Regions from separate parts of the Streptomyces sp. PKA51 genome, predicted to be linked through region 4. Evidence: riboswitches for the same ligand, from Rfam matches in the RefSeq annotation. Region 4 holds a riboswitch; each other region holds the start of a gene.

Evidence for each region. Region 4 has a riboswitch for cyclic di-AMP ahead of AC27L3_RS22405 (transglycosylase family protein). Riboswitches for the same ligand answer to the same signal wherever they lie in the genome.
Region 1: linked by a shared signal. The riboswitch ahead of AC27L3_RS07305 (M23 family metallopeptidase) and the one ahead of AC27L3_RS22405 (transglycosylase family protein) in region 4 are both predicted to bind cyclic di-AMP.
Region 2: linked by a shared signal. The riboswitch ahead of AC27L3_RS21650 (M23 family metallopeptidase) and the one ahead of AC27L3_RS22405 (transglycosylase family protein) in region 4 are both predicted to bind cyclic di-AMP.
Region 3: linked by a shared signal. The riboswitch ahead of AC27L3_RS01465 (C40 family peptidase) and the one ahead of AC27L3_RS22405 (transglycosylase family protein) in region 4 are both predicted to bind cyclic di-AMP.

What each region holds. Positions count from the first base shown of each region.
Region 1 covers NZ_BAAJPZ010000004.1:23,501-30,833, reverse strand. The annotation lists gene AC27L3_RS07325 (MFS transporter) at 1-757, shown strand, start outside; gene AC27L3_RS07320 (DUF6227 family protein) at 1,245-2,081, shown strand; gene AC27L3_RS07315 (cold-shock protein) at 2,266-2,469, shown strand; gene AC27L3_RS07310 (DEAD/DEAH box helicase) at 3,115-4,500, shown strand; cyclic di-AMP (ydaO/yuaA leader) riboswitch at 4,636-4,772, shown strand; gene AC27L3_RS07305 (M23 family metallopeptidase) at 4,784-6,013, shown strand; gene AC27L3_RS07300 (MFS transporter) at 6,122-7,333, shown strand, end outside.
Region 2 covers NZ_BAAJPZ010000015.1:56,754-64,086, forward strand. The annotation lists gene AC27L3_RS21635 (bifunctional acetate--CoA ligase family protein/GNAT family N-acetyltransferase) at 36-2,810, opposite strand; gene AC27L3_RS21640 (HPr family phosphocarrier protein) at 2,965-3,246, shown strand; gene AC27L3_RS21645 (GntR family transcriptional regulator) at 3,488-4,192, opposite strand; gene AC27L3_RS21650 (M23 family metallopeptidase) at 4,407-5,210, opposite strand; cyclic di-AMP (ydaO/yuaA leader) riboswitch at 5,224-5,382, opposite strand; gene AC27L3_RS21655 (M16 family metallopeptidase) at 5,581-6,948, opposite strand; gene AC27L3_RS21660 (M16 family metallopeptidase) at 6,993-7,333, opposite strand, start outside.
Region 3 covers NZ_BAAJPZ010000001.1:380,069-387,401, reverse strand. The annotation lists gene AC27L3_RS01480 (NAD-dependent epimerase/dehydratase family protein) at 1-657, shown strand, start outside; gene AC27L3_RS01475 (spherulation-specific family 4 protein) at 654-1,349, shown strand; gene AC27L3_RS01470 (endo alpha-1,4 polygalactosaminidase) at 1,319-2,203, shown strand; cyclic di-AMP (ydaO/yuaA leader) riboswitch at 2,423-2,578, shown strand; gene AC27L3_RS01465 (C40 family peptidase) at 2,582-3,055, shown strand; gene AC27L3_RS01460 (NADP-dependent oxidoreductase) at 3,087-4,013, opposite strand; gene AC27L3_RS01455 (SRPBCC family protein) at 4,106-4,645, opposite strand; gene AC27L3_RS01450 (DUF2334 domain-containing protein) at 4,782-5,528, shown strand; gene AC27L3_RS01445 (glycosyltransferase) at 5,525-6,607, shown strand; gene AC27L3_RS01440 (hypothetical protein) at 6,874-7,233, opposite strand.
Region 4 covers NZ_BAAJPZ010000016.1:77,864-85,196, forward strand. The annotation lists gene AC27L3_RS22380 (NAD(P)/FAD-dependent oxidoreductase) at 1-709, opposite strand, end outside; gene AC27L3_RS22385 (Ppx/GppA phosphatase family protein) at 1,078-2,019, opposite strand; gene AC27L3_RS22390 (DUF501 domain-containing protein) at 2,016-2,552, opposite strand; gene AC27L3_RS22395 (FtsB family cell division protein) at 2,608-3,078, opposite strand; gene eno (phosphopyruvate hydratase) at 3,227-4,513, opposite strand; gene AC27L3_RS22405 (transglycosylase family protein) at 4,840-5,580, opposite strand; cyclic di-AMP (ydaO/yuaA leader) riboswitch at 5,585-5,759, opposite strand; gene AC27L3_RS22410 (transglycosylase family protein) at 6,020-7,021, opposite strand; gene AC27L3_RS22415 (cytochrome P450 family protein) at 7,211-7,333, opposite strand, start outside.

The DNA of each region.
Region 1 (7,333 bases), on a different contig from region 4:
CAGCGCCGGCGCCCTGCTGCTGCTCGTCTCCGAGGTGCAGCTGTTCGCCATCGACGGCCTCACCTTCGCCGTCTCCGCCGCCGCGCTCGCCTGGCTGGGCCGGCGCACGGCCCGCCGGAAGAGCGCCGCGGCCGCCCGCGGCCCCCTGCCGGCCGTCCGCGCCCGGCGCCTGCTGCGCGAACAGCGCCGCACCGCCACCGCCATCGCCGTCCACGCCGTGGCCCTGTTCGCCTCCGCCGTCTCCACCGTCGGGCTGCCCCCGCTGCTCGTCGCCCGCTTCGGCCAGGGCGCCGCCGGCTACGGCCTCGCCCTCGCCGCCACCGCGGCCGGCGGACTCGCCGGCAACCTCCTGACCGGCAACACCCTCGCCACCCGCCCGCCCGACGAACAGAACTGGCTCGGCACCTACTGCTTCGCCTGGGCCGTCTCCGGCCTCGCCCTCGCCGGACTCGGCGTCGCCGACCGCATGGCCGCCGTCGTCGCCCTGTGCATCGTCACCGGACTGCTCTTCCCCGTGTGCACCGTCACCTTCCGCGCCCACCTGGCGCGCTTTCCGCCCCCCGCCCGGCTGCGGCTGCTGACCGTCGACCAGATGGCCGCCCACGCGGCGTCCGTGGCCGGAATGCTGCTGCTGCCCTTCGCCGTCGACGCCGCCCCCGGCGCCTCCTTCGTGGCGGCCGGCGCCCTGCTGTGGTGCGCGGCAACGGCCGGCTGGTACCTGTCCGGCCGCGCCCGGCCCCTGCCGACCGGCCTCTAGGGCGTGTCCGGCGGATCAAGCAGTGCCCCGTCAGGGGCGCCGGGCGGTGTCGATCTGCGGCTGCCGCCGCGTGGGCGGGATCGGCCACCGACGGCCCGCAGTGGACGCGCCACCGGCGAGGCCCGGGCGGAGCCGGCACCCTGTCTGCGGGCGCGCGGTGGCTTGTCGCGCAGTTCCCCGCGCCCCTGACGGGGCGCGCATGCCGCCCCGCGACGAAGATCCGCCGGCCGGCCCCCAGGCCCGTTCGCCGCGCCGGACGTTCGAAGGAAACGTGTGCGGTAAGGGCGCCCTACGGCCACTTGCGGAAAACCCCGCCCGCCGGCCGTGTTCGCGCCGCTACGGTAAGTGCGCGAAGGCAGCGCACGGACCCCCGCGAGCGGCGCAGGGGCGCCGGCACGGCGCTCGTACCGGCGACGGCGCAGCCTGCGACGGACGGCGGACGGCACCCGGCTCGGTGGCGGGAGAGGGACTCGGGAGGTCGAGGGGCATGGCGAGGACGCGCGAGGGCGGGGGCGAGGGCGAGCAGCGGGGCGGCGACGAGCCGGAGCGCCCCGCCGGCCGCGAGGCGAGCCCCGCCGAGCAGGTGCAGGAGCTGCTGAGGCGGGCCCAGAACGGCTTCGAGATCGGCGAGCACGTCCTCGCGCGGCTGGGCACCGCGCTGATGCACCAGCCCGAGCTGCGCTCGTACCGCCAGCGCAACGACGGCGGGCGCCCCCTGCGCTGCAACACCTACCGCCACGTCTTCCTGCTGGCCGACGGCAGCAGCCTCGTGCTGTACGAGCTCGAACACGACACCGGGCCGCAGGAGCGGTTCCTGTACGAGCTCTACACCGACGACACCGCCCTCGACGCCGCCGAGCGCCGCGTGCACGAGCGCATCGGCGGCGGAGGCATCGGCCCGGGCAGCGAGGACGAGGAACTGCCGGCCTGGCTGGCCGAGGAACTGCTGCTCGCCATGGGCCCCAGCCGGCCCCGCCGCGAGTACGTCGCCGAGGCGTCCCCCGAGCACGCCCGCCGGCTGCTGCGCCGCGCCGAGAACGCCGACGGGCCCGGCGAGGTGGTGCGCGAACTCCTCCAAGGGGCGCTCGGCCACCACATCGCCCTCATCACCAAGCCCCGGCGCCGGGGACCCGGCAAGGACGCCACCTGGTGCCGCTTCTACGAGCACGCGTTCCTGCTCGAAGGCGGGGGAGAGGTCAGCCTCTGGGAGCTGGAGCACAACATGACCGCGGACGGGCGGCTGGTCTGCGAGGTCTACCTCGACGAGGCCGAGGCGGAAGTCGCCGCCGACCGGCACGCCAGGGCCCAGGGCGTCGAGTTATAGCGCGGGCCGGGGGCAGCGTTCTTCAAGATCCACACGAGGCGCACAGGGCGTGGTACGCTCGTACGAGTTGCAGTTGTGGTACCCATGGAACTCGTGTGCGCCTCGGCCATGTAGCCGAAGGCGCATTTTTGTTTTCGCCGGTCTTTTTCCGGTCGGGGGCCACCCCATCACTAAGGAGATAGACATGGCTACTGGCACCGTGAAGTGGTTCAACTCGGAAAAGGGCTTCGGCTTCATCGAGCAGGACGGCGGCGGCCCCGACGTCTTCGCCCACTACTCGAACATCGCCTCCAACGGCTTCCGTGAGCTGCTCGAGGGCCAGAAGGTGTCCTTCGAGGTCACGCAGGGCCAGAAGGGCCTGCAGGCCGAGAACATCGTCACCATCTGACGAAACCGTACGCGCGTACGCGCCATGGGGCCCGCACCACTGGGTGCGGGCCCCATTGTCGCGTCGTCCACCGGGGGCCCGGCTCCCGCCGCCGCCACCGAGGGAAGGTCCCGCATGACTCGCTCCGCCCCCCGCCCCGCCCGCTCCGGTGGCGAAGCCCGCTCCGGCAACGCCAGGACCCCCGGCGAGGCCCGCTCCGCCGGCAGCGCCCGCACGAGCGGCGACAGCCGCTCCGGTGGCGGTGCCCGTTCCAGTGGCAACGCCCGCTCCGGCGGTAACGCCGGTTCCGGTGGCGGTGCCCGTTCCGGTCGTGGCGCCCGCTCCGGTGGCGACGCCCGGACCGGCAGGGACGCGCGCTCCGGCGGCAGCGTCCGGACCGGCAGCGATGCCCGGACCGGCGGCAGCCCCCGCGCCACTGACGACGCCCGGACCGGCGGCAACGGCCGCAATGGCGGAGAGACCCGTTCCGGCGGCAGTGCCCGCTCCGGTGGGGACGCCCGTTCCGCGGGCGAGGCCCGTTCCGGCGGCGGCAGCCGTTCCGGCGGCACCCGTTCCGGCGGCGACAGCCGCCCCGGCACCCGTACCCGCGGCGGCAGCCGCTCCGGCGGCGAGAGCCGTTCCGCCCGGCGTCGCGCCGGCGGCCCCGTGCGGGGTGCCGCTGCCGTCGTCGAGCCGGCCGCCGATTTCGAGGTGCCCGAGGCCACGACGCCGGCGCTGCCGCCCGTCGCCTCCTTCGCCGACCTCGACATGCCGGCCGCCCTGCTGAAGACGCTGACCCGCGAGGGCGTCACCGAGCCCTTCCCCATTCAGGCCGCGACCCTGCCGAACTCCCTCGCCGGACGTGACGTCCTCGGCCGTGGGCGTACCGGTTCCGGCAAGACCCTCGCCTTCGGGCTGGCGCTCCTGGCCCGTACCGCGGGCCGGCGGGCCCAGCCGGGCCGGCCGCTGGCGCTGGTGCTGGTGCCCACCCGCGAGCTCGCGCAGCAGGTCACCGATTCCCTCGCCCCTTATGCGGCCGCCCTGGACCTGCGTACGGTCACCGTCGTCGGTGGGCTGTCCATCGGTCGGCAGGCGCAGGCCCTCGGCCGTGGCGCCGAGGTCATGGTCGCGACGCCGGGTCGGCTCGCCGACCTGCTCCAGCGCGGCGACTGCGCCCTGGGCGACGTGACCGTCACCGTCCTGGACGAGGCGGACCAGATGGCCGACATGGGCTTCCTTCCCCAGGTCACCCGCCTGCTCGACCAGGTCGCCCCGGGTGGTCAGCGGATGCTGTTCTCCGCGACGCTGGACCGCAACGTCGACCGGCTCGTGCGCCGCTTCCTGACCGACCCCGTCACCCACTCCGTCGACCCCTCGGCGGGTGCGGTGGTCACCATGGAGCACCACCTGCTGCACGTCGCCGACGTGGAGGCCAAGCGGGACGTGGTCACCCGGATCGCGGCCCGCGAAGGCCGCGTGATCATGTTCGTGGACACCAAGCGGGGCGCCGACCGGCTGGTCAAGCGCCTGCTGGCGCAGGGCGTGCGCGCCGCGGCGCTGCACGGCGGCAAGAGCCAGCCGCAGCGCAACCGCGTGCTGGAGCAGTTCCGCACCGAGCAGGTGACGGCGCTGATCGCCACGAACGTGGCGGCGCGCGGCATCCACATCGACGGGCTCGACCTCGTCGTCAACATCGACCCGCCCGTCGACCACAAGGACTACCTGCACCGCGGCGGCCGTACGGCCCGGGCCGGCGAGGCGGGCACCGTCGTCACGCTGGTCCTGCCCGAGGAGCGGCGCGACATGCGGCAGATGATGGCGACCGCGCGCATCGCCCCGGAGACGGCCGACGTGCGCCCGCAGGACGCCGAGCTCGTCCGGATCACCGGCGCCCGCGAGCCGAGCGGTGTCCCGGTGACGATCGCGGTGCCCGCGCCCCGGCAGGAGCAGTCCCGGCCGGAGCAGCCCCGGCAGGAGCAGTCGCAGCGCCGTCCCGGGCGCGGCCGCACCCGTCCGGCCCGGCGCCGCCGGCCCGCGGGGGAGCGCGCATAACAATTGACGCTCCGTCAGAAAATCGGAGCGTCAACACGCCTGTGGATTCACCCGTTCGGCTTGGAATCCGGTCGCGATGTCTATTAACGTTCGATAACGCAGCGCGGTCCTGGATACCGCCGCAAGAGGCGGTGCCGCGCGCCTTCGCCGAATCCCGTGAACGGAACCGGGGAACCATCCCTTTGGGGTGAATCGGGCCGCGCACCGGCCCGTAGGAGACCTTCCTGCTCCGAACCCGACAGCTAACCCGGTAGGCGAGTGGGAAGGAAAGGAGTGCGCCCCGGTGGCGTCCAACAGGCACGGTGCCGACGACGGTTCCTACACCGCGTACGACCCTCCGATCGTCCCGGCTTACGCCCCGCCCTACGATCCCGGCGCCACCGGTCCCGTCGCCACCGACCCCGGCGACGCGCTCCCGGCGACGCCGCTCGAGCGCGGCCGGCACCGCGCCGCCAAGCAGCGCGGCGGCACGATGGCCCGCAGCGGTGCCGTCCTCGGCGTGGGCATGATCGCGGCAGTGGGTGCCGGCGGCATGGCCAGCGCGCAGGACCGCCCGGCGGCCCCCATATCCGTGCCCGACCCGGGGCGGAATGCGCCCGCAACGGCGTTCGGCGAGGACGTCGCCGACGCGGGCGAGGTGCTGCGGGCACGCATCATGCAGCAGGCCGACCACCAGCAGGAGGCGGCGGAAGCGGCCGTGCAGGCGGCCGAGGCCCGCGCGGCGGCGCAACGGCACCAGGCGATGGCCGCGCAGCAGGCGGCAGTGGCGGAAGCCGAGGCCAAGGCCGCTGCCGCGGCCCGGGCGGCGGCAGCCCGCGCGGCGGCGGTGCACGAGGCAGCGGCGGCAGCGCCCGCCCATGCGGCGCCGGCGCCGCACCAGGCCCAGCACAGTCACCAGGCCCAGCACAGTCACCAGACGCATCAGAGCCAGCAGACCCACAAGGCTCCGCACGCCGCCCCGCAGGCCCACCACGCCCCGCAGGCGCACTCCGCCCCGCAGGCCCACCGGGCGCCGCAGGCGCACGCCGCCCCGCAGGCCCACCGGGCGCCCCAGCAGCACCGCGCCCCTCAGGCGCAGCACCGTGCCCCCCAGGCGCAGCCCCACGCCGGTGGCGGCTCCTTCACCCTGCCCCTCACCTCCTACACCCTCACCGCCGGTTTCGGGCGGGCCGGGGCCATGTGGTCCTCGCATCACCACACCGGCGAGGACTTCGCCGCCCCGACCGGCACTCCGGTGCGGGCCGTGAGCGGGGGTACGGTCACGCAGGCCGGCTGGGCGGGCGCGTACGGCTATCGCGTCGTGCTGACCCTCGGTGACGGCACGGAGGTCTGGTACTGCCACCTGTCGTCGATGGTGATCACCTCCGGCAAGGTAGGCCCCGGCACGGTCATCGGCCGTGTCGGTGCGACCGGCAATGTCACCGGTCCTCATCTGCACCTGGAGGTGCGTCCGGGCGGTGGCGCCCCGGTGGACCCGCTGTCCTGGCTGCGTGGCCGGGGCCTGCAGCCGTAGCGCGCGCTCCGCAACCGCAGGGAGGCAGCCGGGTCATAGCGGCGTGGATTCCCCTACGTATCCCGATTTTCCGGGAATGTTATCCGTGTGATCGGGAAATCAGAGGATGTGACGACGACCGCACCGACGATCACCACGTCCGTTCCCGCCCGCCTGGACCGGCTGCCCTGGTCCCGGTGGCACTGGACGGTGGTGATCGGGCTGGGCACCGTCTGGGTGCTGGACGGTCTGGAGGTCACGGTCGTCGGCAACATCGCCGGCCGCCTCTCCGAACAGGGCAGCGGCCTGCCCATCACCTCCGGCGGGGTGACGGGCCTGGCCGCCGCGCTGTATGTGGCGGGGGCGTGTTCCGGGGCGTTGTTCTTCGGCCGACTCACCGACCTCTTCGGCCGCAAGAAACTCTTCATGGTCACCCTGGCGGTCTACCTGTCGGCGACCGCACTGACCGCACTGTCGTACTCGTCCTGGTGGTTCTTCGTCTTCCGCTTCATGACGGGTTTCGGTATCGGCGGTGAGTACGCGGCCATCAACTCCGCCATCGACGAACTCATCCCGGCCGCCTACCGCGGCCGCGTGGACCTGATCATCAACGGCAGCTTCTGGCTCGGGGCGATCGCCGGGTCGCTGCTGTCGATTCTGATGCTGGACACGAGCATCTTCGCCAAGGACGTCGGCTGGCGGCTGACCTTCGGGCTCGGCGTCGTGCTGGGCCTGGTGATCCTGCTCGTCCGGCGCCACGTCCCCGAAAGTCCGCGCTGGCTGTTCATCCACGGCCGCAGCCGGGAGGCGGAGGAGCTGGTCACGGAGATCGAGAAACGTGTCGTCGCGGAGAAGGGCGCCGAGCTGCCGCCCGCGAAGGGGCGCTTCACCATCCGCCAGCGCGAGAGCTTCGGATTCCGGGACATCGCCCGGACCGTCTTCTCCGACTACCGCCGCCGGGCGGTGCTGGGGCTCGCCCTCTTCATCGGACAGGCGTTCCTCTACAACGCCATCACCTTCGGCTTCGGCGCGATCCTCACCCGCTTCTTCGGCGTCTCCACCTCCCGTACCGGCTATTTCTTCGCCGTCATAGCGGTGGGCAACTTCCTGGGCCCGCTCTTCCTCGGCAAGCTCTTCGACACGCTCGGCCGGCGCATCATGATCACCTCGACGTATCTGCTGGCCGGCCTGCTGCTGTTCGCGACCGCCTGGCTCTTCGGCAGCGGCCGGCTCAACGCCGTCACCCTGACCGCGTGCTGGGCCGTCGTCCTCTTCTTCGCCTCGGCCGGAGCGAGCAGCGCCTACCTCACCGTCTCGGAGATCTTCCCGATGGAGACCCGC
Region 2 (7,333 bases), on a different contig from region 4:
CGGACCGCGGTGCGGCCGGGCCCGCGGCGGGGCTTTCAGGACCGGGGCAGGCTGCGGGGGCCGAGGTCGCCGCGGGCCGGGGGCGCGGCCAGGCGTATCGAGGCGCCCAGGACGTGCACCCCCTGCTGGGCCACGATCACCGGCTCCAGGTCGGCGCCCACGACCTCGGGGTGGTCGTCCACGAGCCGGGACAGGCGCAGCAGCAGCTCCTCCAGGGCCGGGGTGTCCACCGGGGCCGAGCCGCGCCAGCCGAAGAGCAGGGGCGCGGTGCGCACGGAGCGGATGAGATCGGCCGCGTCGCGGTCGGTGACCGGGACGAGGCGGTGGGCGGTGTCGCCGAGCAGCAGCGAGGGCGCGCCGGCCAGACCGAAGGAGAGCACCGCGCCCGCGGCGGGGTCGATCACCGCCCGCACGACGGTGTCGACGCCGCGCGGCGCCATGGACTGCACGACCAGGCGCAGCTCCGCGGGCTTGCCGAGCAGCTCGGTCAATTCCGCGTAGGCCCGGCGCAGTTCGCCCTCGCCGCCGAGGTCGAGCCGTACGCCGCCGAGGTCGGCGCGGTGCCGCAGGTGGGGGGCGGTGGGCTTGAGCGCCACGGGGAAGCCCAGGCGCCGGGCGGCGTGCACGGCGGCGTCGGCGTCGGGGGCCGGCAGTGCGGGCAGCACGGCGATCCCGTAGCGGGCCAGGAGGCGCTGGGTGTCGGCGGCGGAGAGGGTGACGGCCCGGTCGGTGGCGCCGTGGGCGGCGAGCAGCACGGCGATGTCGGCGGCGGCGCCGTCCTCGTCGATGTCCTCGAACTCCGGCACCCGGCCCGCGACGGCCACCTCGCGCCGCCAGCGCGCGTACCGCACGGCCTCGGCCAGGGCTCCGACGGCCCGCTCGGCCGCGGGGTAGGCGGGGATGCGCACGGCGGGCGCGGGGGCGTCGCCGGGCGGGGCCTCGCCGGCGGGGGCGGCGAGGGCCTGCGGGAGGCCGGGGATCTCCAGGTGGACGACGGCCACGGGCTTGGGCGTCGGCGCGCCGGCCACGGCCTCGCGCAGGGCGGCGGCGAGGTCGGGCGCGGAGGCGGCGGGGGCGGTGTCACCGACCCAGGGGATGGCGGTGACGAGGACGGCGTCGCACGACCGGTCGGCCAGGGCCTGGGCGAGGGCCGTGCGGAAGTCGGCGGGCGTGGCGGCCGTGGTGAGGTCGCGCGGGAGCAGCGGGCGCAGCCCGGCGGTCAGGCAGGCGTCGTAGGTGAGCAGGGTGAGGGAGTCGGAGTTGCCGAGGATGGCGATGCGGGGCCCGGCGGGCAGCGGCTGGGAGGCGAGCAGCAGCCCGGTGTCGGCGAGCTCGGTGACCGTGTCGACCCGGATGACGCCGGCCTGGCGCAGCAGGTCGGAGACGGTGGCGTCGGGGACGCGGGTGGTGGGCACGGCGTGTCCGGCGGGCGCGGCGGCGCCGTGCCGGGCGCCCTTGACGACGACGAGGGGCTTGCGGGCGGCGGTGCGCTTGGCGAGGCGGGTGAACTTGCGGGGGTTGCCGATGGACTCCAGGTACATCAGGGCGACGTCGGTGTCGGGGTCGTCGTGCCAGTACTGCAGGAGGTCGTTGCCGGAGAGGTCGGCGCGGTTGCCGGCGGAGACGAAGGTGGAGGTGCCGGCGAGGCCGGCGGCGCGCCGGTGCAGCTCGGAGAGCAGGGCGATGCCGATGGCGCCGGACTGGCTGAAGAGGCCGACCCGGCCGGGCGGCGGCAGCTCGGGGGCGAGGGAGGCGTTGAGCCGGACGCCGGGGGCGGTGTTGATCAGCCCGAGGGCGTTGGGGCCGATGACGCGCATGCCGTACGAGCGGGCCTGCCGGACGAGCTCGCGCTGGCGCCGGCGCCCATCGGCGCCGCTCTCGGCGTACCCGGCGGAGAGGACGACCAGGCCCTGGACGCCGTGCCGGCCGCAGTCGGCGACGACGTCGGGCACGTGGGCGGCGGGCACGGCGACGACGGCGAGGTCGACGGGGTCGGGGATGTGCGTGACGGAGCGGTGGGCGGGGACGCCCTCGGGTTCGAGGCGGGTGAGCTCGTGCGGGAAGGCGTGGTTGACGGCGTGGACGCGCCCGGCGAAGCCGCCGGCCAGCACGTTGCGCAGGACGGTGCGGCCCATGCCGCCGGCCTCGCGGCCGGCGCCGACGACGGCGACCGAGCGGGGGGCGAGCAGGCGCTGGACGGAGCGGGCCTCGGCCCGCTGCTCGCGGGCGCGCTGGACGGCGAGGGAGGCGTCGGTGGGCTCCAGGTCGAGCTGGAGGCGGACGACGCCGTCCTCGAAGCTGCGCTTCTGGGTGTAGCCCGCGTCCGTGAACACCTTGATCATCTTGGTGTTGGCGGGCAGCACCTCGGCCGTGAAGCGGCGGATGGCGCGCTCGCGGGCGACGGCCGCGATGTGTTCGAGGAGGGCGGAGGCCACGCCGCGGCCCTGGTGGGCGTCCTGGACGAGGAAGGCCACCTCGGCCTCGTCGGCGGGGGCGGCCGCGCGCAGGCCGCGGGCGTCGACGCGGTCGTAGCGGACGGTGGCGATGAACTCCCCCGCGACGGTCGCCGCGAGACCGACCCGGTCGACGTAGTCGTGGTGGGTGAAGCGGTGCACGTCCCGGTCGGACAGGCGCGGGTAGGGCGCGAAGAAGCGGTAGTACTTGGACTCGTCCGAGACCTGCTCGTAGAAGCTCACCAGGCGCTGCGCGTCGTCGGGCGCAATGGGGCGGATCTGGGCGATGCCGCCGTCGCGCAGCACGACGTCCGCCTCCCAGTGGGCCGGGTACGCGTGCTCGGGCGGCGTCTGCATGGGGCCAGGGTAAGGCCGCCCGCCGACAGCCGGCCCGGGCCGGAGGGGCCCGTGTCCACGAGCCGGACGGCGCAGCCGGGCGGCCGGGCCGGGGCACCGTGGACCCCGTGCCACAATGGTCTAGACAACCACTGTCGACTCGAAGGGCAACACCATGGTTGAGCGCCGCGTCAACGTCGGCTGGGCCGAGGGCCTGCACGCCCGGCCCGCGTCGATCTTCGTCCGTGCGGCGACCGCCGCCGGCGTCCCCGTGACGATCGCCAAGGCGGACGGCAACCCCGTCAACGCCGCGTCCATGCTCGCCGTGCTGGGCCTGGGCGCCCAGGGTGGCGAGGAGATCGTCCTGGCCACCGAGGCCGAGGGTGCCGAGGCCGCGCTCGACCGCCTGGCCAAGCTGGTCGCCGAGGGGCTCGAGGAGCTTCCGGAGACCGTCTGATCCACGGATCGGACCGACCGAGACCTTCCGCGGCGGGGCCGCGGTGGCCCGCTGCCGCGGCCGCCGCGGCCCCTTCGTGTTGCCGGCGCCCCCGTAAGGGGCGCGGGGCGGTGTCGATCTGCGGCTGCCGCCGCGTGGGCGCGATCAGCCGCTGACGGCCCGCAGCCGACGCACCGCCCCGCGGTCCGGGCGGAGCACGGCACCCTGTCTGCGGGCGCGACGAAGATCCGCCGGACAGACCCTAGGAGGGGACGCCCGTGGCGTCCGCGGACTGCCGCGCCGGCCGCAGGCGGAATTCTCCGGGCGGCCGCCCGGCGCGGCGGGTGGCGAGCTCCCGCGCCCGCTCGGCGTCGCCGCGGGCCACCGCGTCCACCAGCGCCCCGCAGGTCTCCCACGCCTCCAGCGGGCGCGCCGGCGGCACCGGCACGTACACCCAGGCGATCTTGCGGCGCAGCTGGGTGAGGAGCGCGGCGAGGCTGGGGCTGCCGGAGGCCTGGGCGAGGGTCTCGTCGAACCAGTCGCCGAGCCGGCACAGCTCCCCCACCCGGTCCGTACGGGCCCGGTCGCGGCCCAGCCGGACCAGCCCGCGCAGCACCTTCAGGTGCGCCTCGGTGCGCCGCTGGGCGGCCCGCGCGGCTCCCAGCGGCTCCAGCAGGGCGCGAACGTCCAGCAGGTCGGCGGCCTCGCGCTCGCTGGGCTCGGCCACGCAGGCGCCCGCGTGGCGGCGGGTGGTGACGAACCCCTCGGAGGCGAGGGTGCGCAGGGCCTCGCGCACGGGGACCCGGGAGACGCCGTAGCGGCGGGCGAGGAGTTCCTCGACGAGCCTGCTGCCGGGCGGGTGGACGCCCGCGACGATGTCGTCGCGGATGGCGGCGCACACGGCGTGCGCGGACAGCCGGCGGACGCCGTCCCGGGCTCCGCCGCCGGCGGGTCCGGGGACGGTCACCGTGCCGGCGCCGTCGCCGTTCACGAACGGTCTCTCATCGCTGTACCTCCGGATGTGCCCCGTCGCCTGACGCCCACTCAGCGACTCTATGCGAGCCGGCCGGGCATTTCCGATGGTGCCTCCTGCCGCACGGACGCCTTTCGGCCAGCCGGTACGGTGCACGAAGGCCCCGGCCGCAGGGGCCGGGGCCGTGCTCGCGCCGTGCGCGGGGGCGTCAGACGTTGACGCCGTGCGAGGCCAGGTAGGCGATCGGGTCGATGTCGGAGCCGTAGGTCGGGGCCGTGCGGGCCTCGAAGTGCAGGTGCGGGCCGGTGACGTTGCCGGTGGCGCCGGACAGGCCGATCTGCTGGCCCGGGGTGACCGACTGGCCGACCGAGACGTCGATGGACGACAGGTGGGCGTACTGCGTGTACGTGCCGTCGGCCATCTGGATCACGACGTTGTTGCCGTAGGCGCCGCCCCAGCCGGCCTCGACGATCGTGCCCATGCCGACCGCGTGCACCGAGGTGCCGGTCTCGGCGTGGAAGTCGATGCCGGTGTGGCTGCCGGAGGACCACAGGCCGCTGGAGGCCTTGTAGGACGTGGAGACGTAGGAGCTGTCGAGCGGGCTGACGAACGTCCCCAGGCGCTTGCGCTCGGCGTCGCGGGCGGCACGCTCCTTGGCGGCGCGCTCCTCGTCGAGCTTGCGCTGGGCCTCCTCGGCGCGCTGCTTGGCCTCGGCGGCCAGCTTCTTGGCGTTGGCCTCGGCCTGCTGACGGGCGTTGGCCTCGTCGGCGACGCCGCGCTGGGTCTCGGCCTGGGCGTCGACGTTGCCGGCCATGACGTCACCGATGACGACGGCCTGCGTCAGGCCGGTGTCCTCGGGGCGCTGGGAGTCGTCGGAGGCGGCGAAGGCCGGGGCGGCGACACCGGCGACCACACCGGCGGCGGTCAGCGTGGCGATGCCCGCGACGTTGGCGCCCACGCGCACGGCGCGGCTCGGACGACGGTGCTTCCCGGTGGGACGGGTGAACGACATGGCTGTCGCTGATCCTTTCCTTCCTTCTCGCCTACCGGGTTAGCTGACGGGTTCGGAGCAGGAAGGTCTCCTACGGTCCCCTCGTGAAAGGGAACCGATTCACCCCAGGGGACTTTGGGTCCCCGGCTCCCTGCGACCCTGGGGGCCGCGTGGGACTCGGCGATGGCTGCCCGGGACCGCGGTTTGCGGCTCCGATCTGACGGACTGCCGAGCTGACGCTAATCGCCGTCAGATTCGATCGGCAAACAGAAGTGGGTTTTTATGACGTACGCCACACGACCAACACGCAACCACCGCCTGAAAGTGGACATAAAGGTGGCGCGTGGGTCCCCTCGGACCCACGCGCCACCTCAGTCGAACTGATGCTCCGTCAGGCGGAGATCACCGTCACCGGGCCGATGCCCAGCGCCTTCACGGGTTCGGCGATCTGCGCCGCGTCACCGACGAGCACCGTCACCAGCCGGTCCGCCGGGAAGGCGCTCACGACGGCGGCGGTGGCCTCCACCGTGCCGGTCTGCGCGAGGCGTTCGTACAGGTGTCCCTGGAAGTCGTCCGGCAGGAACTGCTCGACCTGGTCGGCGAGCGTGCCGGCGACGGCGGCCGCCGTCTCGTACTTCAGCGGGGCCACCCCCACCAGGTTCTGCACGGCGACGTCGCGCTCCTGGTCCGTCAGCCCCTCGGCGGCCAGCGTGCGCAGCACCGTCCACAGGTCCTCCAGGGCGGGACCGGTGTTGGGGGTGTCGACGGAGCCGCTGATGGCGAGCAGGGAGACGCCGGTGCCCTCGGGCGAGGACAGCAGCACCTGCCCGAAGGAGCGCACGCCGTAGGTGTAGCCCTTCTCCTCGCGCAGGACGCGGTCCAGCCGCGAGGTGAGGGTGCCGCCCAGGCAGTACGTGCCGAGCACCTGGGCCGGCCAGACGCGGTCGTGCCGGTCGGGGCCGGTGCGCCCGATCAGCAGCTGGGTCTGCACCGCACCGGGACGGTCGACGATGACGACGCGGCCGGTGTCGTCGGCCGTGACGGGCTGCGGGGCGCGCCGCTGCGCCGGCGCGCCCGTCCACGCGCCCAGCGACTGCTCCAGGACGTGGTCGAGGTCGGTGCCGGTGAAGTCGCCGACGACCACCGCGGTGGCCGCGGCGGGCCGCACATGGGCCTCGTAGAAGGCGCGCACGGCGGTGGCGTCGATGCGCTCGACCGTCTCCTGGCTGCCCTGGCGCGGCCGGGACATCCGCACGTCGGCCGGGAACAGCTCGGCGGCCAGCGCCATGGCCGCCCGGCGGGCGGGGTTGGCCAGCTCGTGCGGGATCTCGTCGAGGCGGTTGCGCACCAGGCGCTCGATCTCGCCGTCGGGGAAGGCCGGGGCGCGCAGGGCGTCGGCCAGCAGGCCCAGCGCCTTGGGCAGCCGGGAGGCCGGCACCTCCAGGGACAGCCGTACGCCCGGGTGGTCGGCGTGGGCGTCGAGGGTGGCCCCGCAGCGCTCCAGCTCCGCGGCGAACTCCTCGGCGCTGAGCTTGTCGGTGCCCTCGGAGAAGGCCCGGGCCATGATCGTGGCGACGCCGTCCAGACCCTCGGGCTCGGCGGCCAGCGGGACGTCCAGGACGATCTCGACGGCGATGACCTGCTGCCCGGGGCGGTGGCAGCGCAGCACGGTCAGGCCGTTGGGCAGCTGCCCGCGCTCGGGGGCCGGGAAGGCCCAGGGGGTGGGCAGGCCCGGCCGGGGCTGGGGGTGGAACACCATCGAGGGGCCGGCGGTGTCCGTCGTGCTCGCGGCTACGGCGTCGCTCACTGGGCCGTCTCCTCTTCTTCGATCTCGGTGGCGTTCTTGATGGTGTCCTCGTCGACCGTGGGCGCGGTCTGCGGCGTGGGCTCGTAGACGAGCACGGCACGGTTGTCGCGGTGCAGGCGGGCCTTGGCGATCTGCTGCACCTCCTGCGGGGTCACCTCCAGGACGCGCTGGACGGCGGTGAGCGCCAGCTGCGGGTCGCCGAAGAGCGTGGCGAAGCGGCACAGCTCGTCCGCCCGGCCGCTGACGGTGGCGAGCCGGTCCAGCCACTCGCGCTCCAGCTGGGCCTGGGCGCGCTCCATCTCCTCGGGGGTGGGGCCCTCGGCGGCGAAGCGGGTGA
Region 3 (7,333 bases), on a different contig from region 4:
CTGTGCGAGGCCCTGCACGCGGCGGCCCCCGACGCGCGGCTGGTGCACCTGGGCTCGGCGGCCGAGTACGGTCCGGCCGACGGCCACCGGCCGGCGGCCGAGGCCGGCCCGGCGCGCCCGAGTGGGCTGTACGGTGCGAGCAAGCTCGCCGGCACCCTCGCGGTGACCGGATCCGGTCTGGACGCGGTGGTGCTGCGGGTCTTCAACCCCGTCGGCCCCGGCGCCCCGGCCGCCTCCCTGCCCGGCCGGCTGGCCGGCGCGCTGCGCGCGGCGGGCCCCGACGGCCGGGTGAAGACGGGCGACCTGTCGGCGTACCGCGACTTCGTGGACGTACGGGACGTCGCGGAGGCCGTCGCCCGGGCCGCGACCGCGCCCCGGCCGCTGCCCGCCGTCCTCAACGTCGGCAGCGGCACGGCCCGCCTCGTACGGGACGTCGCCGAGGGGCTGCTGCGGGCGGGCGGCTTCACCGGGCCCGTGGGCGAGCGCGTCGACGAGCAGGGCGACGGCTCGCCGCGCTCGGCCGCCGTGCCCTGGCAGCAGGCCGACACCACCGCCGTCACCCGCAGCCTGGGGTGGACGCCGCGCCGCTCGCTGGAGGAGTCCCTGACGGATCTGTGGGCCGAGGTCCGCGACCGGCCCGAGGAATACGTCCGGTGACGTCCGGTCGGCTGCTGGTCCCGCTCTACGTCCATCCCGCCGAGGGGCCGCAGGCGTGGGAGGCCCTGCTGCACGAGGCCCCTCGGCTGCACGCGGTGGTGCTCAACGCGGCCGACGGTCCCGGCGACCGGCCGGATCCGGCCTTCCGTGCGGCGGCCGGACGGCTGCGCGCCGCGGGCGTCGCGCTGCTGGGGTACGTCGACACCGCCTACGGTCGGCGGCGCACCCGCGCCGTGGTCGCCGACGTGCGCCGGCACCGCCGGTGGTACGAGGTGGACGGCGTCTTCCTCGACCAGGTGCCGGTGCATGCCGCCCACCTGCCCCGTTACCGCCGGCTGGTGCTGGCCGCGCGGGTGCTGGGCGCCCGCAGGGCCGTGCTCAACCCGGGCACGCACCCGGACCCCGGGTACGCGGAGCTGGCCGACGTGCTGGTGACCTTCGAGGGGACGTGGGAGGACTACCGCCGGGCGCGGGTGCCGGCCTGGACGGCCGACCATCCGCCGGAGCGGTTCTGCCACTTGGTGCACGCGGTGCCCGAGGGGCGGGCGCACGAGGTGGCCCGCACGGCCGCCCTCCGCGGCGCGGGCGTGCACTGCGCCGTACCGGGCACGGGCGCGAACCCGTGGCGCAGCGCCCCGGCGCCGGCCGGTGCACAGGAGACATGGGAACACGAACGGGGAGGGACGCGGTGAAGGACCGGCGCCTACGGGCCGGGCTGCTGGGTGTGCTGCTGCTGGTGCTGGCGAGCTGCTCGTCGGCGCCGGAGGAGGACGGGGACGACGAGCCGGACGGGCGGCCGACGGTCACCGCGCCGGCCCCCTCGGGGCGGCCCGGTGACCGCTGGCAGCCGCGCCCGGGCACGGCCTGGCAGTGGCAGCTGGGCGGCAAACTCGACAAGGACGACACCGCCGTCGACGTGCCCGTCTACGACATCGACGGTTTCGAGAACACGGCGGCCACCGTGGCGGCGCTGCACGCCCGCGGCCGGAAGGTGATCTGCTACATCAACGCCGGTGCGTGGGAGGACTTCCGGCCGGACAAGAACGCGTTCCCCAAGGGGCTGCTGGGTCGCAAGAACAAGGGCTGGGACGGCGAGAAGTGGCTGGACATCCGCCGTCTGGACGAGCTGCGGCCGCTCATGGCGGCCCGCATGGACATGTGCCGGCAGAAGGGCTTCGACGCGGTCGAGCCGGATCTGACGGAGGGTTTCCGCAATGGCACGGGCTTTCCGCTGACGGCCGCCGACCAGCTGGCGTTCAACCGGATGCTGGCGCGGCTGGCGCACGAGCGCGGGCTCGCGGTGGGGCTGAAGAACGACCTGGAGCAGATTCCCGCGCTGGTGGGCGACTTCGACTTCGCGGTGAACGAGCAGTGCGCACAGTACAAGGAGTGCGAAAAACTGACGCCCTTCATCAAGCAGAACAAAGCGGTCTTCCACGTCGAATACGACCTGCCGACGGAGAAGTTCTGCGGTGAGGCCAAGCGGCTGGGCCTGAGTTCGATGCGCAAGAAGCTGGAGCTGGACGCCTCGCGCGAGCCGTGCTGACGGGCCGTCGGGCTACCCGCGGTAGCCCGCCTTCCGCCGCAGGACAGGCGGTGTTGACGGGTGATGGTTGCACCGTTTCGCCCGAAGTGAAGAAGTTCACAGATGCCGCTTCTGGTACGGAATCCGGGCGATGGATAGTGCAGGATCTCTCGTCGAACACAAGATCCCGTCACCGAGGCGGGCCACCCGGGCGGAACGCCGAGTCCTGCCGCCGCACCGGGTGAGGAATCGATTCCTCGATCGGCAGGAGCGGGAGACCCAAGCGGTACGGACCACGAACGCGGTGGTCCTTGGGGTGAAGCCACACACTGGCCGGGCAACTTCGCAGCCCGAACCCGACAGGTCATCTTTCGCAGGCGGATGCCGAAGGGCTGTGGCATGTCTGCGTTGCCTCGCATACCTGCACTCGTTTCCCGGGCCGCCACCGCGTCGGCCCTGACCGCCGCCACCATGGCGGCATCGGTCCTCGTTCCCGGCCTCGCCCCCGGCGCCTCCGCGGCGACCACCGGCGAGCAGGCCCTGAGGGTCGCGGCCGGCAAGGCCGGCTCCCCCTACCAGTGGGGCGCCACCGGCCCCAACCGCTTCGACTGCTCGGGCCTGACCCTGTACTCGTTCAAGAAGGCGGGCAAGAGCCTGCCGCGCACCGCCGCCGACCAGTACAACCGCACCCGGCACATCTCCGCCGGCTCCCGCACACCGGGCGACCTGGTGTTCTTCCACTCGGGCAGCAACGTCTACCACGTCGGCATCTACGCGGGTAACAACACGATCTGGCACGCCCCCAAGCCGGGTACCACCGTGCGCAAGGAGCGCATCTGGACCGGCAGCGTCTGGTACGGCCGCGTGGGCTGACCCCGCACACCCTCGTCCTCGCCGGCCGCCGTCAGGCGACGGCGAGGACGATCTTGCCGGTGAGGTGGCCGTGCTCGCTCTCCCGGTGCGCGTCGGCCGCCTCCTCCAGGCGGTAGACCCGGTGGACGGGCAGCTGCAGCAGACCCGCCTCGTGCAAGGCGAGCGCCTCGCTCAGGGCGGGCACCGGCCGCACCTCGCGGCCACCCGAGCTGAAGCGGGCCCCGTGCAGCCGGGCGCCCTCGGCATCGGCGATCGACACCACCCGGTCGGCGCCGCCGGTCACCTCGACGGACACCCACACGGCGTCGCCCTTGCCGACGGCGTCCAGCGCCGCGTCCACCCGGCCGGGGGCGGCCGCCTCGCGCACCCGCTCGGCGAGCCCCTGCCCGTACGTCACCGGGATCGCGCCGAGACCCCGCAGGTAGGCGTGGTTGGACTCGCTCGCCGTGCCGATGACCCGCACCCCGCGGGCCCGGGCGAACTGCACGGCCAGGGTGCCCACGCCCCCGGCGGCACCGTGGACGAGCAGCGTCTCGCCGTCGCCGAGCTCCAGCAGCTCCATCACCCGCCGGGCCGTCTCGGCGGCCACCGGCAGGGCGGCCGCCTCCTCCCAGGCGAGCGAGACGGGCTTGACCACGACCTGGTCCTCCCGGGCCAGTGCCTGCTCGGCGTAGGCACCGGTCACCGTGCGACCGAACACGGCGTCGCCCGCCCGCACCTGCGTCACGCCCTCCCCCACCGCCTCGACCAGGCCGGACGCCTCCACCCCGGGGACGTGCGGCAGCTCCAGGGGGAAGGTGTCCGCCATGGCGCCGCTGCGCAGCTTGTGGTCGAGCGGGTTGACGCCGGCGCAGCGCACCGCGATGCGGACCTGCCCCGGCCCGGGGACGGGCAGCGGCACCTCGACCGGCCGCAGGACGTCGGCCGGTCCGTACGAGCTGAAGGAGATCGCCTTGATCGTCGTCATGGGATCACCCTGATCGACGACCGGCCGATTCGCCGCCAGGCTGGCCGGACCGCCACCCGGATACCGTGCTCCGGGGCCGGCGCCTACGCCCCTTCCTCGGCGAGCCGCTTGACACCCTCCAGCGTGGCCCGCATGCCCGCCTTGAACTCCTCCAGCCGCATGGCCACGAGCTCCTCCTCGCGGTCGGGCATCCGGGCGATGGCCACGCTGATCCCCGAGGGCGCGGGGCCGATGCGCACCGACTGGCGCAGCAGGGTGGCCGCCCCCTCCGGACCGTCGGGCTCCAGTTCGAACTTCCAGGTGGCCATGGGGTGGGCCGGGTCGGCCTCGCCACCGCCGTAGCGGCCGTCGGGGTCGGTGACCGCCCAGCTGAACAGCCGCTCGGTGACCAGCCCGACCACGTGGGAGACGGTCCGCCACTCCCCCGCGTACGGGTGGCGGTTGAACCCCTCGAAACGCGCGCCCGGCTCCACACCGGTGGCACCGTCCAGCCAGGCCGTGCTCTGCAGCTCGGTGCTCAGGCGGGCGGGCAGGCCGATGTCCGTCACGAGCTTCCACACGACGGCCGGAGCCGCGTCGATGCGGATCTCCTCCTGCGCACCCGGGGCGTCCGCCAGACGCATGATGTCTCCCTCCCACAACTGAACATGACAAGTCGTTGGGCACAGTGTGCAACACCGCCCGACGGCGGATGCCACGGCGGGTCCGGTTCACCGCACGTCCACCGGCCGTGCGCACCGCTGGGGGATGCTGGACGGTGTGACAGCGCAATTCGTGGTCTCGGTGCACGACGTCGCCCCCTGGAGCTTCTCCCGGACCCGCGAGTGGGTGGCCGAGCTGGAATGCCGCGACGTACCGGCGACCCTGCTGCTCGTACCGGGCGCGTGGCGCGGGGTGCCGCTGGCCGACGACCCCGCCCTCGTCCGGTGGCTGCTCGCCGCCGCGCGGCGCGGGCACGAGCTCGCCCAGCACGGCTTCACGCACCGGGCCGTGCCCGGCGGCCCCCGCCGCCGGCGCCTTGTGAACCGGCTCCTGGCCCGCGGCTGCGCCGAGTTCTGCGCGCTCGACGCGCACCAGGCCGCCGACCGCCTCGCGCGCGGCCGGGCCGAACTGGCCCGCGCCGGAATCCACCCCGAGGGCTTCACCCCGCCCGGCTGGTTCGCCTCCCCCGGCACCATGGCCGCCCTGCGCGCCTCGGGCCTCTCCTACACCACCACCCACCTGGCCGTGCACGACCTGCGCACCGGCCGGCGGCACCCCCTGCCCGCCCTGAGCCACCGCCCCGGCGGCCTCGGCGAACACGCGGCGGCCCGCCTCCTGCCGCGGGCGGCCTGCCGGTGGGCCCGCCGGGGCCGGTCCTTCCGCATCGCCCTGCACCCGGCCGACCTGGCCCGGCCCGGACTGCGCGAGAGCGCCCTGGCGGCGATCGACGCCGCGCTGGCCGCGGGGGCGGAGCCCCTGACGTACGCCGAACTGGTGGCGGTCCGCAGGCGGGCAACGGCATGAGAATCGTGCAGCTCGCCAACTTCTACGGCCCGCAGTCGGGCGGCATGCGCACCACGCTCGACGCGCTCGGGCACGGCTACGCCGCGGCGGGCCACGAGCGGGTGCTCGTCGTGCCGGGGCGGCGGGCCTCCTGCGCACGCGACGCGACGGGACTGCGGTACACCCTGCCGGGCCTGCCCGTGAGCGGCGGCTACCGCATCGCCCTGCCCACGCCCGCCCTGCACCGCCTGCTCGACCGCCTGGCGCCGGACACGCTCGAGGTCTCGGACAAGCTCACCCTCGTGAGCGCGGCCGCCTGGGCCCGGCGGCGGGGCGTACGGTCGGTGCTGCTGTCCCACGAGCGGCTGGACGCGATCCTGGCCCCCTGGCTGCCGGCGTGGGTACCGCTCCGTCCCGCGGCGGACGCCTGGAACCGCCGACTCGTGCGGACGTTCGACATCGTGGTGAGCCTGTCGGCCTTCTCCTGCGCCGAGTTCGCCCGCATCGGCGCACCGGTGCTGCACCGGGTGCCGCTGGGCACCGACCTGGACGTCTTCTCCCCGTCGGCCGCGGCGCCCGGCCCGCCGGACGGCGTGCGGCTGGTGCACGTGGCACGCCTCTCACGCGAGAAGCAGCCCCACCTCCCCGTCGAAACCCTCCGCGTCCTGCGCCGGCGCGGGGTGCCGGCCCGGCTGGACGTCCTGGGCGACGGCCCGGAGCGCCGCCGCCTGGAACGACGGGCGGCAGGACTGCCGGTCCGCTTCCACGGCTACCTCACGGACCGGCGCGCGCTGGCGGCGCTCACCGCGGCAGCAGACGTGGCCCTCGCCCCCTGCCCGGCCGAGTCCTTCGGCCTGGCGGCACTGGAGGCCCTGGCCTGCGGCACGCCCGTGGTGACCACCGACCGTGGCGCTGCCCGCGAACTCCTGGCACCGGGCGCGGGCGTGGCCGTGCGCCCGGACGCGGAGGCGATGGCGGACGGGGTCGAGCACATGCTCGCCCACCCGCCACCCGCCCGACGAACGGCGGCCCGGACCCGGGCCGAGGAGTTCCCCTGGACACGAGCGGTGACCCGCATGCTGGCGGTACACGGCGCGTAGGCTCTGCCCGGCGGATCATGCAGCGCCCCCGCAGGGGCGCGGTATCGTGCTCCGCCCGGGCCTCGGGGCGGCGCGTTCGGCTGCGGGCCGCCGGTGGCCGATCGCGCAGTTCCCCGCGCCCCTGACGGGGCACTGCACCAGCCACGGCGCCCCATAGGGGCGCGGGGAACTGCGCGACAAGCCACGACGCAAGCCGCAGACGGGCTGCCGTGTCACACCCACGCGGCGGCAACCGCAGACCGACACCGCCCCGCGCCCCCGGAGTGTCACCAGACGACGATGCCACCGCCCTCGGCTCTAGCTCGCCGCGCGGCGGCAACGATGTTGGCGAAGCGCTCGCCGACGTACTCGGCGTAGTAACCGCCCTCGCCGGCAAGGCGGTCGAGATGGGGACGGACCGTCTCGCATTCGGCGAGGAAGTCGTCGACCTCGTGCGGCTCCACGAGCAGGTCGCCGTCGGCGAGCCGGGGGAAGAACCGGGCGCCCAGAGCCCGCATTCCCTCGGATCCCCACAGCCGGGTGCGGGTGCTCTCGAAGCCGGCCAGGGTCTTGGCGTCCTCCGGGTCCTCCAGGAATTCGCGGCCGCCGTCGGCGTCATGGACATAGATGCTCACGAGGAGGCTCATGGGGGCGATTCTCCGAGGCGGAACTCCCTCACGTCGAACGCATTACCGCACCACTCCCACGCGGCCGGCCGGCAGGTGCGCGCACACAGCCTTCACTAAC
Region 4 (7,333 bases):
AGACCTCGACGCCGCGGCTCTCCAGGTGCTCCTTGCCGTACTGGCCGAGCTTGGGGCCGACCTCCGGCAGGATCTTGTCGGCGGCGTCGACGAGGATGAACCGCATGTCCTCGCGCTTGACCGTCGGGTAGTACTTGGCGGCGTCGCGGGCCATGTCCTCGACCTCGCCGATCGTCTCGGCGCCGGCGAAGCCACCACCGACGAAGACGAAGGTCAGCGCGCGGCGGCGGATCTCCTCGTCCTTGGTCGAGTCGGCCTTGTCCAGCTGCTCGAGGACGTGGTTGCGCAGGCCGATGGCCTCCTCGATGCCCTTCATGCCGATGCCGTTCTCGGCGAGGCCGGGGATCGGGAAGGTGCGGGAGACGGCGCCGAGCGCGATCACCAGGTAGTCGAAGGGCAGCTCGTAGGCCTCGCCGACGATCGGGGCGATCGTGGCGACCTTGCGGTCCTGGTCGATGGTGGTGACGCGGCCCGTGAGGACCTCCGCCTTGGGGAGCACACGTCGCAGCGGCACCACGACGTGGCGGGGAGAGATGCTGCCGGCGGCTGCTTCGGGAAGGAAGGGCTGGTACGTCATGTACGAGCGCGGGTCGACGACCGTGACGGTCGCCTCGCCGTACCGCATCTTCTTCAGGATGCGGCGCGCCGCGTACAGGCCGACGTACCCACCGCCTACTACGAGGATCCGTGGACGCTCCGTGGTGCTCATGTTTCGAGTATCCAGCACGTCTCGGCGGGGTGCTCGTGAGCCCCTTCACAAGAACGGTGGGGGCATCTGCTACACTCCGCCGCCACCGTGACCGACGCCATATGTGCGCAAGGGAACCGCAACGCCGCCAAGGGCGTTGAGCACCCGCCCTGAACTGGCCTTGTGGGTCCTGTGACGACTGGACCACCCGCCGTCGCGGCTGCGCATAAGCGTTTCTTTAACACGACCGAAACCAGCCGGATTCCGGACGCCGGGGGGCCGCACGGCCCGGAATGCGGGCCGAAGGCCCTCTTCCGCGAACTGGTTGGCCCTTTTTCATGTGAAGGATTTCACGAACAATTTCCCGGCGCCCGGCCGCGCTGCGCCCCTTACACGAGGGAAAGAGCGATCCCGTCCAGAATGTCCAACTCGCTGACGATCACCTCGTCGACGCCCACGCGCTCCATCACGCACTGCAGCACCAGCGCCCCCGCGGCGATCACATCGACCCGCCCCGGGTGCAGCACCGGGATCGCGGCGCGCTCGTCGTGGGTGGAGGACAACAGCCGCGCGGTGATCGCCCGGACCCGGTCCAGGGAGATCCGCGCATGGTGGATCACCGAGGAGTCGTACTCCTCCAGCTCCAGCGCGATGGCCGCGACCGTGGTGACGGAACCGGCCAGCCCGACCAGCGTACGGGCCTCGGTCAGCGGCACCGTCTGCGCGGCCAGGTCGAGGGCCGCCTCGACGTCGGCCCGTATGGCGGCGACCTGTTCGGCCGTCGGCGGGTCGGTGACCGCACCGTCCACCACCAGATGACGCTCCGTCATGCGCACGCAGCCCACGTCCACGCTGCGGGCGGCCCGCACGTGCTCCTCGCCGACCACGAACTCCGTCGAGCCGCCGCCGATGTCGACCACGAGGAACGGCGTCGCCAGATCCGCGCGCCCCACCAGCTCCCGCGTCGCGCCGGTGAAGGAGAACTCGGCCTCCTGGTCACCGGTGATGACCTCCGGCTCGACGCCGAGGATCTCCACGACACCGCGCACGAAGTCCTCGCGGTTCCGCGCATCGCGGGAGGCCGAGGTGGCGACGAAACGGATGCGCTCGGCCTTCAGCTCGCGAATGACCTCCGCGTACGCGCGGCAGGCCGCGAACGTGCGCTCCAGCGCCTCGGGGGCCAGGCGGCCGGTGCGGTCGACGCCCTGGCCCAGGCGGACGATGGTCATCCGGCGGTCGAGCTCGTCGAGCCGGCCCGTGGCCGGGTCGACGTCCGCAACGAGCAGCCGGATGGAGTTGGTGCCGCAGTCGATGGCCGCGACGCGCGTCATGCGCCCTCCTCCTGCTCGCCGCAGGGGTTCACGCACGGGCCCTTGCGCCACCACTCGGGGAGCATGGCGATCGCCTCGTCGCCCAGGGGGTTCACGCCCGGGCCCGCGGCCAGGGAGTGACCGACCAGGACGTGCAGGCACTTGACGCGGTCGGGCATGCCACCGGCGCTGGGGAAGCCCTGCAGGACCTCGATGGCGTCCCGGCGGCGGATGTAGTCCTCGTGCGCGGCCCGGTAGGCGGCGGCCAGCTCCGGGTCGCTCTGCAGCCGCTCGCTCATCTCCTTCATGACGCCCTCGGCCTCCAGCGTGCCGATCGCCGAGGCGGCGCGCGGGCACGTCAGGTAGTACAGCGTCGGGAAGGGCGTGCCGTCCTCCAGCCGCGGGGCGGTCTCGACGACGTCGGGGTTGCCGCAGGGGCAGCGGTGGGCGATGGCGCGCAGGCCGCGCGGCGGGCGCCCCAGCTGCGCCTCGAACGCCGCGATGTCGGCGTCCGTCGGCTCGGTGGGCTCGGTCGTGGGCGGGGGCGTGTCCATGTGCTCGAATGCTCGCTCGTGCTCGGTGGGTCGGGGGGCCGGTGGCGCGGGACGCTCAGCGGTGGGTGTCGGAGGCGTCCACGTCGTCGAAGAGGTTGAGGTACCAGGGGCGGTCGGCGGCGCCCTCGTCCTTGTGGCGGCCGTCGGGGGCGGTGCCGTCGACGACGCTGTAGCCGGTCTCGCCGGGGCGCAGGTAGTGCAGGTGCTCGCGGGCCAGCTGCTCGACGTAGGCCGGGTCCTCCAGCCGGGCCTTCTCGTCCTGCAGCCGTTTGACCTGCTCGCGCGCGTGTTCGGTGCGGCGGCGCTGGTCGGCGATGTCGGAGCGCTGGGTCACCCACTGCCGCATCGGGTAGGCCAGGGCCACCACCAGCGAGCAGACGACGAGCGCCAGCAGGGCCGCCCGGCCGGTGAGCCGGGAGCGGCGCGGCTGGCGTGCGCGGTACGTCCGGGCCGCGGCGGGCCCCTGCACCAGCGCCGTACCGAGCGCCTTGAGCCTGGTCGCGGTGGAGAACCGGTCCGCGCCCACGTCGCCTCCCCTGTCGGTCCGCTACGAACGTACGTCCCCGGACACGGTACGGGACCGCGGCCGGGGACGTACGGAGACTGGCGAGAGCTCAGCCGTTAAGGCTCAAGCGCGAAGGCCCGAGCCCGGGCGCTCAGCCCTTGCTGTGTCCTTAGTTCGCAGAGCGAAACCGCGGGAAGGCGCTGCGGCCGGCGTACACCGCGGCGTCGTCGAGGATCTCCTCGATGCGCAGCAGCTGGTTGTACTTGGCGACGCGCTCGGAGCGGGCCGGGGCGCCGGTCTTGATCTGGCCGCAGTTGGTGGCGACGGCCAGGTCGGCGATGGTGACGTCCTCGGTCTCGCCGGAGCGGTGGGACATCATGCACTTGAAGCCGTTGCGCTGGGCCAGCTCGACGGCGTCGAGGGTCTCGGTCAGCGAGCCGATCTGGTTGACCTTGACCAGCAGGGCGTTGGCGGTGCCCTCCTCGATGCCGCGGGCGAGGCGCTCGGGGTTGGTGACGAACAGGTCGTCACCGACGAGCTGGACCTTGTCGCCGAGCTTGTCGGTGATGGTCTTCCAGCCGTCCCAGTCGTCCTCGAACAGCGGGTCCTCGATGGAGACCAGCGGGTACGCCTCGACGAGCTCGGCGTAGTAGTCGGTCATCTGGGCCGCGGTGCGGTCCTGGCCCTCGAACGTGTAGACGCCGTCCTTGTAGAACTCGGAGGCGGCGACGTCCAGGGCGAGCGCGATGTCCTGGCCGGGGGTGTAGCCGGCCTCCTTGATGGCCTCGAGGATGAGGTCGAGGGCCTCGCGGTTGGAGCCCAGGTTCGGGGCGAAGCCGCCCTCGTCGCCCAGGCCGGTGGACAGGCCGCGGCCCTTCAGGACCTTCTTGAGGGTGTGGTAGACCTCGGTGCCCCAGCGCAGGGCCTCGGAGAAGGACTCCGCGCCGATCGGCGCGATCATGAACTCCTGGATGTCCACGTTGGAGTCGGCGTGCGAGCCGCCGTTGAGGATGTTCATCATCGGAACGGGCAGCAGGTGCGCGTTCGGGCCGCCGAGGTAGCGGAAGAGGGGCAGGTCGGACGCCTCGGAGGCGGCGTGCGCGACGGCCAGGGAGACGCCGAGGATGGCGTTGGCGCCGAGCGAGCCCTTGTTGTCGGTGGCGTCCAGGTCGAACATGGCCTGGTCGATCAGGCGCTGCTCGGTGGCGTCGTAGCCGACCAGCTCCGGGCCGATCTGCTCGATCACGGCGAGGACGGCCTTCTCGACACCCTTGCCGAGGTAGCGGTCCGGGTCGCCGTCACGGAGCTCGATGGCCTCGAAGGCGCCGGTGGAGGCGCCGGACGGCACGGCGGCACGGCCCGTGGAGCCGTCGTCGAGGCCGACCTCGACCTCGACCGTGGGGTTGCCTCGCGAGTCGAGGATCTCGCGAGCTACGACGACGTCGATGGACGGCACGAGGGTCTCCTTCGTGTGTGTCTGGAGTTCTGCACCCCGAGCCTAACGGGCCCCACGGGCTCTCCCCGCGCTGGACCGGGCCACGGGCCGAAAATTGGCACAAATGCCGATATCACGGGATGAAAACCCAGTATGTTCGCTCAACGGACAGTCGACGGGACCCGGCCGGCACGGCCAGCACGGCGGCCCGAACGGCGAAGCCCCGCTCCGGTGCGGCTCGGGGGGAAGCGCAGCGGAACGGGGCGGTCGTACGGCCGGTCGTCGGGCGGCCGGTCCCGGCGGCCGGGCGGCCACGGGACCGCCCGGCACCTTTCGACCGGCTCCGGTCAGCGCAGGTGCAGCTGCTGACCGGGGAAGATCAGATCGGCGTTGTCGATGACGTCCTTGTTGAGGTCGTAGAGCTTCGCCCAGCCACCGCGCACCTTCTGGGCGTCGGCGATGGTCCCGAGGGTGTCGCCCTCCTTGACCTTGTACTCGCCGGTGCCCTGCTTGACCTCGCGCGGCGCGGTCTTCCTGGCCTCCGCGGCCGCGTCGTCGGCGTCCGAGTCCCGCGTGACCTTCTTCGGAGCGCTGTGGCGCTCGCTGCGGTCGGCGTGGCTCTTGGAGGAGTAGGCCCCCTCGGCGGAGGTGGACTTGCGGGTCTTCTTCGCGGGGGCGGAGCCGGAGTCGTCGTCGGAGGTGTCGACGTCGGCCTTGGCGCCGCCGGAGGTCAGGTTGCCCGCGCCGGCGCAGCCCCAGGCGCCCGGGCCCTGCATGGCCAGCAGACGCTCGGCGGTGGCGATCTGCTGGGCCTTGGTGGCGAGGTCGGCGCGCGGGGCGTACTTGGTGCCGCCCGCGGCCTTCCAGGAGTCGTTCGAGAACTGCAGGCCGCCGTAGTAGCCGTTGCCGGTGTTGATGTGCCAGTTGCCGCTGGACTCGCACTGGGCGACCTTGTCCCAGGTCGAGACGGAGGCGGCGTTGGCGGAGGTCGCGACCATCAGCGGGGCGGCGACCGCGGCGCCGGTGACGCCGGCGAGCGTGACGATTCGGACGGCCTTGGACGGACGACGGTGCTTGCCCTTGGACATAAGTCGTTTTCCTCACCGACGCCTACGAGGTGAGCTGTCGGGTTCGGGCTGTGAGACTGCCCGGCCCGGTGCGAGCACCGGGCTTCACCCCAAGCCGTCCGTCCCTGCGGTCTGGCGACCGCCGGTCCGTCCGGCACCTACCTTGGTTCCCCCGCTCCTGCCTACGGCGCTTGCGCGACGACTCCCCCGGCCGCCGGCAGGATTCGGCGTGGCGACCGTGGTGCTCGCGGTGGCGAGCGGTGAAGACGGTAAGCACAGGCGGCCTGCGGGTTCAAACCCCACTTTTCAGCCAAGGCCGTCTTCGGTTACCGCGGGAAACCTGACGTTTCCGCAGGTGGCCCTGGGTAGACGCAAATCGGACGGACGCTCTCCGCCGCCGAGTCGAAGAGACCCATGTCTCACTTTCGACTGGAACGGACATTCGGCCCTTTCCGCATGGCTATTGACGGATATCCAGGCGCTGACCAGGGAGGATAAGGTCCGGATCAGTTCCGACAACTTTTTCGTTCTTCTGATACAGCGTCTGCCAGCCGCCGGAGACCGCATGCTCCTGGGCGATCACTGACAGGTTGTCACCCGGCTGCACGGTGTAGTCGTTTGCGGCCGGGATGCCCGGCCGGGAATCGCCCCCGCGCGAGGGTCGCTGTGCGCCGTCGTCCGGACCGTTCGGGGTCGCGCGGTGGCGCCCCGAACCCTCCGCCGCGCCGGCGTCCCCGGCGGACGCGCCGTCGGCTCCGGGCGCACTCGACGGGCCGGCGGAGCCGTCGGCCGGGGCCGACGGGAGGTCGGTGCCGGGCTCCTTGCGGTGCTTGCCCTGCCCGGCGTCCGGCGTGCCGCTCGCGGAACCTGACGGGGTGCCACCGGCATCCGGCGTGCGCGAGGCGTCCGGGGTTGCCCCGGACGGCGCACCGGACCGGCCGGGCGCGGGCGTGGGCAGCCCGGACGGCGACGTCGACGGCGACCCGGACGGCGTGCCGGAGGGCGCGGGGGTGGCATCGGGGGCACGGGAGGCGTCCGGAGCGGGAGAGCCGTGCTCCGGCGCGGGAGTGGCGTGGCGCTCCGGCGTCCGGCCGGTCTCCGCGGCCGGCGGCGGGGTGGCCTTGGTGCCCGGGTCCACCTCGGGCGCCCGCTCGCTGCGGGCGAGGCCCGCGCCCTCGCCGCAGCTCGTCCACGGGCCGGGGCCCTGCGACTTGAGGATGCTCTCGGCGATGGCGATCTGCTGCGAGCGGCTGGCGAGGTCGGGCCGGGGCGCGTACGAGATGCCGCCGTGCTGCTCCCACATCTCCTGGGTGATCTGCAGGCCGCCGAAGAAGCCGTTGCCCTGGTTGGCACTCCACATCCCCCCGCTCTCGCACTGGGCGACCTTGTCCCAGGTGCCCGCGTCGGCCGCGGTGGCGCTGGTGGCGGCCAGCAGCGGCATGGCGACGCTGGCTCCGGTCACCCCCGCCGCGAGCACGATGGCGGGGACCTGACGGGGACGGCGATGTCTACCAGTGCCGGAGCGCATGTTCGGGCCTCTCGGGTAGGCGGCTTCGGATGGTCGTCGAACATAGCGACGGCCCCCAAGAGTCACAACCCGGTGTAGCGGAGGTCACGCTGCGATAACCGCGAGGTGACCGGACGTCATGTGCTAAGGGCATGCGAGGGCCTGCGCGGGCGGACGCGCCGTGAATTCCACGGGCAGCGTGCGCAGGCCGCGCATGATCAGGCCGCCGCGCCAGCGCAGGTCGTCCGGTTCGGCGGCGAGCCGCAG